DNA from 3 places in the Streptomyces sp. NPDC048415 genome. Region 2 is predicted to be linked to each of the others. Evidence: riboswitches for the same ligand, from Rfam matches in the RefSeq annotation. Region 2 holds a riboswitch; each other region holds the start of a gene.

Region 1 (3,681 bases), on a different contig from region 2:
CGGGCGCGCTCCATCTCGGCGAGGACCCGGCGAGCCCGCGTCACCAGCAGCTCGCCCGCGCCCGTCAGCCGCGCCCCCCGATGGGACCGCACCAGCAGGGTCGCTCCCGCCTCCCGCTCCAGCTTCGCCAACTGCTGGGAGAGCGCGGGCGGGGTAAAGCCGAGGCGCTCCGCGGCCCGGGTGATCGACCCCGCCTCGGCGACCGCCACCAGCGCCGCGAGCCGTGTCGGGTCGTACATCTGGTCTCTCCTGGGCCGGTGGCAGGACGCCTGGTATAAACGATTGCTTAAGGCAGACCCAGGATAGTCGATATATGTCCTATAGGCCCGGCGCGGGCAGTCTGGTGCTCATGGACATACAGCTCGCCGCCTTCACCGTGGTCGCCGCCGGCATGGTCGCCATGCCGGGCGCCGACTTCACCGTCGTCGTACGCAACGCTCTCGTCTCGCGCCGGGCCGGAGTCGCGTGTGCGCTCGGGGTCGCGGGCGGACTGCTGGTGCACACGGCGCTGGCCGTCGCCGGGGTCGCCGCGGTCCTCACCGCCGTGCCCGCGCTGTTCCGGGCGCTCCAGCTCCTCGGCGGCGCCTACGTGCTGTACCTGGGGGTGCGCACCCTGCGCTCGCTGGGACGGCTGCGGGAGGCGGAGCCAGAGGAGACGACGTCCGGCGGGCGGCCGCTGCGGCAGGGCTTCGTCACCAACGCGCTCAACCCGAAGGCGCCGATCACCTTCCTCAGCCTGCTGCCGCAGTTCGTGCCCGCGGGCAGTCCCGCGATGCCCCGCACCCTGCTGCTGGCGCTGATCGTGGTCGTCCTCGCCCTGGTGTGGTTCCCGGCGGTCGCGCTGCTGGTGGACCGGCTCGGACGGTGGCTGCGCAGGCCTCGGGCCGCCCGGGCCGTGGAGGCGGTCACCGGCGGCGCGCTCACCCTTCTCGGTGTGGTGCTCGTCCTGGAGACCGTGAGGCTCTGACGCCACGCTGCACCAGCCGGGGCAGCACGCCCCACAGGGACAGACAGACGGCCAGCGTGCCCGCGCCCGCGGCGATCCCGGCTCCGCGCCCCAGCGTCACGTCCACGACGAGGAGCACCGATCCGGTGAACGCCAGCATCAGCACGTACAGACCCAGGTGGGCGAGGCGGGAGGAGACCCGCACGATGGTGGGCTTGGCGTTCTGCTGGAACAGCGACCGGTGCAGGGCGGCGGGGCTCGTGAAGAGGGCGGCGGCCAGTACGGCGAGCAGCAGCGTGGTGACGTACGTGGCGCGCTGCGCCGTGTCGAGGGACGGGAAGCGCTGGGTGAAGGCCAGGGTCAGCAGGAAGGCGAACAGGATCTGGACCCCGGTCTGGGTGACGCGCAGTTCCTGGAGAAGCTCGGCGAAATTGCGGTCCGCCCGTTCGAGGGGCGTCTCGTTGCGAGCGGGCTTCTCGTTCTGGCCGGGCGGCTGGTTGTGGCCAGGCGTCTCGCTGCGGGGAGGCGTCTCGTCGTGAGTGGTGCGGGGGCGTTGGTCGACCATGGGGAACGAGTAACCACTCTGACCCGTGTTTCACGCCCCTGGGGGCGGCGGCCCGCGCCGCCGCCCTCAGAGCGGGTCAGCTCACCCGGCCGTACCAGACGCTCCTCGTCCAGATCCTCTCGAGCTTCACGACCTCCCCCGTCTTCGGGGAGTGCCATATCTTTCCCTTCCCGGCGTAGATGCCGACGTGATACACGTTCCGGCCCGAGTGGAAGAAGACGAGGTCTCCGGCCTTGCGGTGCGAAGCGGAGACATGGTGCGTCTTGTTGTACTGCGCCGCGGCCGTACGAGGCAGCTTCTTGCCCGCCTTCTTGAACGAGTAGAGCGTGAACCCGGAGCAGTCGAAGCGGCGTGGTCCTGTGGCGCCCCACTTGTAGGGGGAGCCTTTCTTGGAAGCCGCGACCTGAAGTGCCTTCGTCGCGAGCGTGGCCGCCTGGGCGTCGGGTGCGACGCCAGGGACCACGAGGCTGCCGCCCACAGCGGCGATGGTGAGCGCCGAGGCCGTACCGGCCCGGGTCCACAGCGACGGGACACGATTGAGCGCAGTCATGCGCAACCCTTCGTCAGCCGCCTGTGAAGGATGACCTGTCGGATTCGGGCTGGCGAAGTTGCCCGGCCGCGTGCTGCGGCTTCACCCCAAGGACCGCCCGGAAGCTCTCCGGCGGCCCGTAGTGCTGGGTCCTCCACTCCTGCCGATGCACATCTGTCGACCGGTCATCCGGGCGGCGGCAGGACTCGGCGTCCGCCCGGACCGCCCCGCCGTTGTGGCGGGGGCTTGTCGTCGGAAGGGATCTTCACGCATAACTGTCAGAAAATCCGAATGGAATCGGTGGTTTGTGGGGTTACTCACCACTCACCCGTTCGGGTGGACACCCCTCTGTTCGACCGGGTGTTGGGGTGGCCGACCACGCTCGTACCAGCGACGGAAGGCTTCATTCCGCCTCTGCGCTACGCGCGTTGCGCAACTCTTACGCCCTCCTGAGAGGACCCGTGACTACTCCATCAGGGGGTACGCCATCTGGTCCGTTTGAAGCCCGGGCCGGACGCTCCGCCGACACGGCGCGAGCGGCGGCCCGGGTGTGGGTGCGTCAACTGTCGGAGTGCGGCGGCACCGTGACCCGGGCCGCCCGCCGCTCGCCGTCGAGGACCCGCAGGGCCTGGGCCAGAGTCGGGGCATGCACCTCGCTCTCGCCGCGCTGATGCATCAGCGTGAGGGCGTCCCGCAGCGCGGTGGCCTTGCCGACCAGTGCCTGAGCGGCCCTCAGGCCCCGGTAGGTGTCTCCCGGGCGGGCCGGGTTGATGCGGCCGAGCAGATCGACCACGTCGAGATAACGGTCGATCAACTCGGCCTCCGCGCGTGTCAGCGCGGGCAGCGGAGGCAGTTCGGGTGGGAGCATCGGCCGATCACCTCGCGCCGGGCGCGGTGCGCGAGGCCTTGCGGCTCGGGATGATCCGGTCGACGAGGCCGTACGCCACCGCCGCCGGCGCGTCCAGGATCTTGTCCCGCTCGATGTCCGCGGCGACCCGCTCCGGGCTCTGTCCCGTGTGCCGTACGAGCATCTCCTCGAGCATCCTTCGGGTGCGCAGCAACTCCTCGGACTGGATGACCAGATCGCTCGCCTGGCCCTGGACCGGCTCGGGAAGTGAGGGCTGGTGGATGAGTACGCGGGCGCCGGGCAGCGCGAACCGTTTGCCGGGCGTGCCCCCGGCCAGCAGCACGGCCGCGGCCGACGCGGCCTGCCCCAGGCAGACGGTCTCCACGTCGCAGGTGACGAACCGCATCGTGTCGTAGACCGCGGTCATCGCGCTGAACGAGCCGCCGGGGGAGTTGATGTAGAGCGAGACGTCCTGATCCGGGGCCAGGTACTCGAGGTACATGAACTGTGCCATCACATCGTTCGCCGAGGTGTCGTCGATCGGCGTCCCGAGGAACACGATCCGCTCGTCGAGCAGCTTCGAGTACGGATCCAGGGTCCGCCGGCCCGCACTGGTGCGTTCGGTGAACTCCGGCAGGACATGGCGGGCGGACGGGTCGTTCATGGCTCGCGCCTCCTCTGGGGGACTCCTGGGGGACCCTCCTGTCAAAAATGTACAGGACGTACAATGCCTGTCGGCAGGGTGCTCGCTGACAGCGAAAAAACGAGGAGATCGTCCGCTCCGAGAGGGGTGT
Region 2 (3,681 bases):
AGCTGGTTGTACTTGGCGACGCGGTCCGAGCGGGCCGGGGCGCCGGTCTTGATCTGGCCGCAGTTCACCGCGACGGCGAGGTCGGCGATGGTGACGTCCTCGGTCTCGCCGGAGCGGTGGGACATCATGCACTTGAAGCCGTTGCGCTGGGCCATCTCGACGGCGTCCAGGGTCTCGGTCAGCGAGCCGATCTGGTTGACCTTGACGAGCAGGGCGTTCGCGGAGCCCTCCTCGATGCCGCGGGCGAGGCGCTCGGGGTTGGTGACGAAGAGGTCGTCGCCGACGATCTGGACCTTGTCGCCCAGCTTCTCGGTGATGACGTTCCAGCCGGCCCAGTCGTCCTCGTACAGCGGGTCCTCGATGGAGACGAGCGGGTACGCGGAGACGAGCTCCTCGTAGTACTCCGTCATCTCGGCGGCCGAGCGGGACTTGCCCTCGAACTCGTAGCTGCCGTCCTTGTAGAACTCCGACGCGGCGACGTCGAGCGCGAGCGCGATCTGCTCGCCGGGGACGTAACCGGCCTGCTTGATGGCCTCGAGGATTAGGTCGAGCGCGGCGCGGTTGGACTCCAGGTTCGGGGCGAAGCCGCCCTCGTCACCGAGACCGGTGGACAGGCCCTTGGTCTTCAGCACCTTCTTGAGGGTGTGGTAGACCTCGGCGCCCCAGCGCAGCGCCTCGGAGAAGGACTCCGCGCCGATCGGGGCGATCATGAACTCCTGGATGTCCACGTTCGAGTCGGCGTGCGACCCGCCGTTCAGGATGTTCATCATCGGAACGGGCAGCAGGTGCGCGTTCGGGCCGCCCAGGTAGCGGAAGAGCGGGAGGTCGCTGGCCTCGGAGGCGGCGTGCGCGACGGCGAGCGAGACGCCGAGGATGGCGTTGGCGCCGAGCGAGCCCTTGTTGTCGGTGGCGTCCAGGTCGAACATCGCCTGGTCGATCAGGCGCTGCTCGGTGGCGTCGTAGCCGACGAGCTCCGGGCCGATCTGCTCAATGACGGCGAGGACGGCCTTCTCGACACCCTTGCCCTGGTAGCGGTTGGGGTCCCCGTCGCGGAGCTCGATGGCCTCGAAGGCGCCGGTGGAAGCGCCGGACGGGACGGCGGCACGACCCGTGCTGCCGTCGTCGAGGCCGACCTCGACCTCGACCGTGGGGTTGCCTCGGGAGTCCAGGATTTCCCGGGCTACGACGACGTCGATGGACGGCACGAGCATCTCCTTCTGGGATGTGACGCGGGTACGCAGAGCTTTTCGCGGGCTCTGCGAGATGAGCCTAACCGCCTCGGAGGGATCGGCCAGCCGGTCGACCACCCCTTGGGCAGAACCGAGAGTAAATTGTTTCCGAACGGAACAAAAACCTGCCCCGTACATGAAACCCGCCCCGCGCCGGCCCGACAGGAAAAAGCCCCGCTCCGGTGCGTACGGGGGAACACGCACCGGAGCGGGGAGCCCGTGGGGACGGGGGCCCTCACCGGGGTCTCCACCATGGAGACCCCTTCTACGAGAGGGCTGTCATTCAGCTGAGGTGCAGCTGCTGACCGGGGTAGATGAAGTCGGCGTCGTCGACGATGTCCTTGTTCAGCTTGAACAGCTTCTGCCAGCCGCCCTTGACGTTCTTCTTCTCGGCGATCGAGCTGAGGGTGTCACCCTTGACGACCTTGTACTCGCCGTCACCCTTCTTGACCTTCTTGCCGGTCGGGGTGGTGACGGTCTTCTTGGCGACCGGGCGCTCGGTGGAACGGGAGGCGGGCTGCTCCGTCGTCCGGGTGGTGGTGCTCTGCGAGCCGCTCGACGAGGAGGAGCTGGAGGGCGTGGACGTGCCACCGCTGTACGCGGCGCTCGACAGGCCCGTGCCGCAGGTCGGCCAGGCACCCTTGCCCTGCGCGGCGAGGACCTTCTCGCCGATGGTGATCTGCTCCGACTTGGAGGCCTGGTTGGCGGTGGAGGCGTAGGCGGTGCCGCCGTACGCGGCCCAGGTGGAGGACGAGAACTGCAGGCCGCCGTAGTAGCCGTTGCCAGTGTTGATGGACCAGTTGCCACCGGACTCGCACTGGGCGACCGCGTCCCACTCGGAGGAGGTGGCGGCGGAGGCGTTGCCGGCCGCCATCAGCGGGGCGGCGATGGCGACACCGGTGACACCGGCGAGCGTGGCGACACGGGTGGCCTTGGAAGGACGGCGGTGCTTGCCCTTGCTGGAAAACAGCATGGAGAGATCCCCTCACCGACGCCTGCGAGGTGAGCTGTCGGGTTCGGGCGGGTGAGTGCCCGGCCGCGCGCCTCGGCCCTTCGGCCTCTGGCGCACGTCTTCACCCCAAGCCGCTCCCGGTCAACTCCCGGGCGCGGCGCTTACCTTGGGTCCCCCGCTCCTGCCTACGGCGCTTGACGCGACGACTGTTCCCGTACGGCCGCTGGCAGGATTCGGCGTTGCGACCGTCGGGGCCCGCGGTGGCGAGCGATCACGACCGTAGACATGCGATCGGCGGAATTCCAAAGACGATCAGGGCTTCTGAGACCCATCTCTCACTCGCGCCAAACCGGACATTACACGGCGAACCAGGACGCGAACTCCCGCTACTTTTCGTCCGTTTCAGCACCAACTGCAAGACTCTGACCGGGGATGATGAGGTCGGGATCGGCACCGACCGTCTCCTTGTTCCCGGCGTACAGCTCGGCCCATCCACCCTTGAGGTCAAGGTCGTCGGCGATCGTCCAGAGACTGTCACCGGTGCGCACGGTGTACGAGCCGTCGGCGGCGTCACGCGAGGCGCTCGAGCCGCGCGAGGCGTGCCGCCCGGAAGCGCTGTCCGTACGACCGTCGGTCACACCCTCCGCCGTGCCCTCGTCGGCGCTGCCGCCACGGTGACGGCCCGCGCCGGTCGTCCCGGACTCGGACGCACCCGAAGAGTCGCCGTTCTGCGTGGAGTTGTCCGATTCGCCATTCGTGGCGGTTTTCGCGTCCGAGCTGTCGGAACCCTGTGAGGTACCGGAAGACGTGTCGGACTTCGTCGAGTTCCCGGTCGCGTCCGAGGAGGAGCCGGACGAGGAAGAGGAGTCGGACGACGAGTCGGACGAACCGGATGAAAGAGACGAACTCGGCGAGTCGGAGGAACTTGACGAGCCCGAGGAGTCCGACGAGCCGGACGTGCTCGACGAGTCGTTCGCCACCCCCGTGTCGACCTCGACCTCGCCCGAGTTCTTGCTGAGCCCGGAGAGCGGCCCACAGGTGGGCCAGGCGGCGAGACCCTTGGCATCGAGGAGCTTCTCGGCGACGGCTATCTGCTGCGAGCGGCTGGCCTGATCGGGCCTCGAGGCGTACGCGAGACCGCCGTGCGCCTCCCAGTCGTCCTGGGTCAACTGCAGGCCGCCGAAGTACCCGTTGCCGTCATTGGTGCTCCACGCGCCGCCGCTCTCGCACTCCGCGACCCGGTCCCACGTGGTGCCGTCGGCCGCGCTCGCACTGGTGGCGCCGAGCAACGGGATCGCGATGGCCGATCCGGTCACTCCTGCGGCGACGATGAGGGCCGGGGCCTGACGGGGGCGACGATGACGGCCGTTCCCGGAGCGCATGCGGAAGCCTTTCGCGTGACAGCAGGTGACTACAGCGGCAGATGGGCCGCGTTGATGGGTGAACGTATCCGCACTCGAACGCTTGTCACAAGTCGATGCAGCGCAGATCACGTGAAGA
Region 3 (3,681 bases), on a different contig from region 2:
GAGTCGTTCACGACCCCCGTCTTCGCCGGGCTGTGGAGCGACGGCGGCTTCGGCGGGGCGAGCCGGGCCTGGCACGCGTACCAGCGGGCGTATGTCATCCCCGACGCCGGCCAGGACCGGCCGGTGCTGTTCAACTCCTGGGAGGCCACCACCTTCGACATCTCCGAGGAGCAGCAGCAGGCGCTCGCGCGGCGGGCCGCCGCGATGGGGGTCGAGTTGTTCGTGGTCGACGACGGCTGGTTCGGGGCGCGCACCAGCGACCGGGCCGGCCTCGGCGACTGGACGCCCAACCCCGACCGCTTCCCCGCGGGACTCAAGCCGCTCGCCGACCATGTGCACGGGCTCGGTATGCGGTTCGGGATCTGGGTCGAGCCGGAAATGGTCAATCCGGACAGCGAGCTGTATCGCACGCACCCCGACTGGGTGCAGTTCCAGCCGGGTCGAACCAGGACGGAATACCGCAATCAGCTTGTACTGAACCTCGCGCGCCCGGACGTCCAGGAGTATCTCTGGGGGCAGCTCGACGGCCTGCTCTCCAGCGCCCCGATCGACTATGTGAAATGGGATTTCAACCGCTGCTTCACCGACGCGGGTTGGCCGGCCGAGCGCTACCCGCAGAAGCTGTGGGTCGAGCACGTACAGGCCCTGTACGCACTCCTCGACCGGCTGCGGGCCGCCCACCCGGGCGTCGCCTTCGAGTCCTGCTCGGGCGGCGGTGGCCGTATCGACCTGGGCATCATGGCGCGCACGGACCAGGTGTGGACCTCCGACAACACCGACCCGCTCGACCGGCTCGCCATCCAGTACGGCTTCAGCCAGGTCCACCCGGCCCGGATCATGGCCGCGTGGGTCACGGACAGCCCGAATACGCAGCTCAACGGGCGCGCCAGCTCGCTGCGCTTCCGCTTCGTGAGCGCCATGGCCGGGGTGCTCGGTGTCGGCGGAGACCTCACCAAGTGGAGCGAGCAGGAACTCGACGAGGCGCGGGAGTGGGTGGAGCTCTACAAAGACATCCGGCCCGTCGTGCAGCGCGGCGACCTCTATCGGCTGCGGCCCCCGGAGGGCGGGCTGAGCGCGGTGCAGTACGTCCACGGCGACGAGACCGTCGTGCTCGCCTGGCTCCAGGCCCAGCACCACGGTGAGCCCGTCGCCGCACTCCGGTTGCGCGGACTCGACCCGACACAAGCGTATGAGTGCCGCGAAACGGGCGAAGTGTACCGAGGGGCGGTGCTGCTGCATCACGGGGTGCGGACGAGGCTTCGCGGCGACCTCGATGCGACGGTTATCCGACTGCGTCGCATCTGACTGTTCTGTCCGAATTGGCGTCTTCATTCCAACTAACCCTGGAATAAAGCACCGTGGGGTGAGGTGCGTGAGGAGCGTCATATTCGTGACGATGCGTTGCGGCGTCCATTTCACAATCAGCCCGAATTCAAAGGCGGGTTGAGGAACGGAAAAGATCGTCCATGCACGGAGGGTGACCGGAATTCCGGCATGGATCAAGAACGGCACGTGCATAGAAATCGCCCATGGTTGTCGAAGCGCTCTCATCTCGCTTACGTTCTGCCCCAATCCGGACGGACGCCCAATCCTGCCGCCGCCCGGAATCCGCACACTCACCCGCACACGGCAGGAGCGGGGGACCCACAGGTTCCATGCCTGTTCCGGTCTCCGGAACGGCTAGGGGTACAGCCGCGCATGCGCACGGCCGGGCATCTCCAGCCCGCACCCGACAGCTCACCTCGCAGGCGCCGGAGAGGAACTCGTCATGCCCGCGAAGGGTAAGCACCGCCGTCCCAAGTCCCAGCGTTTCACCCGCTCGATCGCCGTGGCCGGAACCGGTGGCGCCGCGCTCGCGCTGCCTCTGATGGGGGCCGCCGGCGCCCATGCCGCGACTCCGACCGCCGCTGTCGCGCAGAAGGCCGTCGCGCAGAAGGCCGTCGCGCAGAAGGCCGTCGCGCAGAAGGTCGAGAAGACCGCGACCGCCGCTCCCACCGCCGCGAAGAAGGTGGCCGCGACGAAGACCTACGCGGTGAGGGCCGGCGACTATCTCTCCAAGATCGCCGACGAGCAGAACGTCAGCGGCGGCTGGAAGAAGCTCTACTCCGACAACCGCTCGGCCATCGGCAGCGACCCGTCGCTGATCCACCCCGGCCTGAAGCTGACGATCGGCAAGAAGGCCGCGGCCGCCGGCGCCACCCAGTCGTCCACCAAGACGACGACCTCGGCCGCGAAGACCACCAAGACCGCCACGGCCAAGCCCGCCTCCATCGCCACCAGTTCCGGTTACACCCTGCCGGTCGAGGGTGCGACGATCGGCACCGGCTACAAGGTGGCGGGCAGCATGTGGTCCAGCGGTTACCACACCGGTGTGGACTTCGTGGTCCCGACCGGCACCACCATCAAGGCCATTGCCCCCGGCACCGTCGTCTCCGCGGGCTGGGGCGGCGCGTACGGCAACCAGGTCGTCATCCAGCACGCCGACGGCCAGTACTCGCAGTACGCCCACATGTCCGCGCTCTCCGTCTCGGCGGGCCAGACCGTGACCGCGGGCCAGCAGGTCGGCCTCTCGGGCGCGACCGGCAATGTCACCGGACCGCACCTGCACTTCGAGATCCGCACCACGCCGAACTACGGCTCGGACGTGGACCCGGTCGGGTACCTGCGCTCGCACGGCGTCGCCGTCGTCTGACGCCGCTCCCTGCTCCTGACGGCAGGACCGCCTCCAAAGGCCGGACCCCACGATCCCCGGGGTCCGGCCTTCGGTGTTCCGTGAGCGGTTCATGATCAGCGCTAGTTCATCTCGGCGATCGACGGCGAGACGGGCACCGAGCGCACCCGGCAGCCGGTCCCCGACGACTTCGTCGCCGACGGCCCCTCCGGCATCGCCTACCTCGACGGCGAACACCCCAGCCTCGTCATGAAGTTGGTCACCCGCGTCGGAGCCGGGCGCGGAGTCTTCCGCGTCCTCTTCCAGACGTGGGACTTCAACGGGACGGATCTGACCCGGCGCTGGAAGTACGTTGCCCCCTCGGGCAGCGGCGCCACCAGCTTCCACCAGATCCGTACCGTCGACGTGGACCAGGGCGGCAGCGACGAGATCGCCGATGGCAACTACGTCGTGAACAGCGACGGCACCCTGCGCTACGTCGTCGACGGGGCTATTCACGGTGACCGGTTCGACATCGCCGACCTCGACCCCGACAGGCCGGGCCCGGAGGGCTTCGCCATCCAGCAGTCCGATCTGGGCATCGTGTCCCACTTCCCCTGGTACGACACCGACGCCGCGTTCGGCCGCTGATCTACGACTACACCGAGCCGCTGCTCGTCGCGAACGAGCCCAACCAGGTCCGGATCGTCTCGGACGGCTCCCTCGTGCAATGGTGGAACAACGGGTGGCTGGTCTTCCACTACACCGACGTGGAGCCCTACACCAGCGGGCACTTCGCGTTCCGCACCACCTGGAGCCATTTCCGGATCAGTGACTTCCGTGTGTGGCGGCTGCATCAACGCCCCTGATCCGAGGCGTATTCCAAGATTGGTCAATACTTGACGAGTGGCTTATCTCACCAACCGTCAACCCTTCCTTACGGTCGCGTAGCTCACATCGAAAGGTGAATCATGACCCGATGTGGCAGACGATTCGAAGAGTGACAACAGATCAGTGATCGGGTCGTACGT

The links. Region 2 has a riboswitch for cyclic di-AMP ahead of AB0D27_RS13550 (transglycosylase family protein). Riboswitches for the same ligand answer to the same signal wherever they lie in the genome.
Region 1: another riboswitch for cyclic di-AMP. It lies ahead of AB0D27_RS09230 (C40 family peptidase); the one in region 2 lies ahead of AB0D27_RS13550 (transglycosylase family protein).
Region 3: another riboswitch for cyclic di-AMP. It lies ahead of AB0D27_RS04340 (LysM peptidoglycan-binding domain-containing M23 family metallopeptidase); the one in region 2 lies ahead of AB0D27_RS13550 (transglycosylase family protein).

The regions. Positions count from the first base shown of each region.
Region 1 covers NZ_JBEZKJ010000008.1:157,383-161,063, forward strand. The annotation lists gene AB0D27_RS09215 (LysR family transcriptional regulator) at 1-239, opposite strand, end outside; gene AB0D27_RS09220 (LysE family translocator) at 350-967, shown strand; gene AB0D27_RS09225 (DUF6328 family protein) at 921-1,511, opposite strand; gene AB0D27_RS09230 (C40 family peptidase) at 1,588-2,061, opposite strand; cyclic di-AMP (ydaO/yuaA leader) riboswitch at 2,065-2,230, opposite strand; gene AB0D27_RS09235 (hypothetical protein) at 2,600-2,908, opposite strand; gene AB0D27_RS09240 (ATP-dependent Clp protease proteolytic subunit) at 2,916-3,551, opposite strand.
Region 2 covers NZ_JBEZKJ010000015.1:96,143-99,823, forward strand. The annotation lists gene eno (phosphopyruvate hydratase) at 1-1,211, opposite strand, end outside; gene AB0D27_RS13550 (transglycosylase family protein) at 1,513-2,202, opposite strand; cyclic di-AMP (ydaO/yuaA leader) riboswitch at 2,207-2,384, opposite strand; gene AB0D27_RS13555 (transglycosylase family protein) at 2,568-3,563, opposite strand.
Region 3 covers NZ_JBEZKJ010000003.1:265,570-269,250, forward strand. The annotation lists gene AB0D27_RS04335 (alpha-galactosidase) at 1-1,305, shown strand, start outside; cyclic di-AMP (ydaO/yuaA leader) riboswitch at 1,608-1,764, shown strand; gene AB0D27_RS04340 (LysM peptidoglycan-binding domain-containing M23 family metallopeptidase) at 1,769-2,692, shown strand; gene AB0D27_RS04345 (hypothetical protein) at 2,885-3,301, shown strand; partial or broken gene AB0D27_RS04350 (DUF6250 domain-containing protein) at 3,289-3,519, shown strand; gene AB0D27_RS04355 (SGNH/GDSL hydrolase family protein) at 3,665-3,681, shown strand, end outside.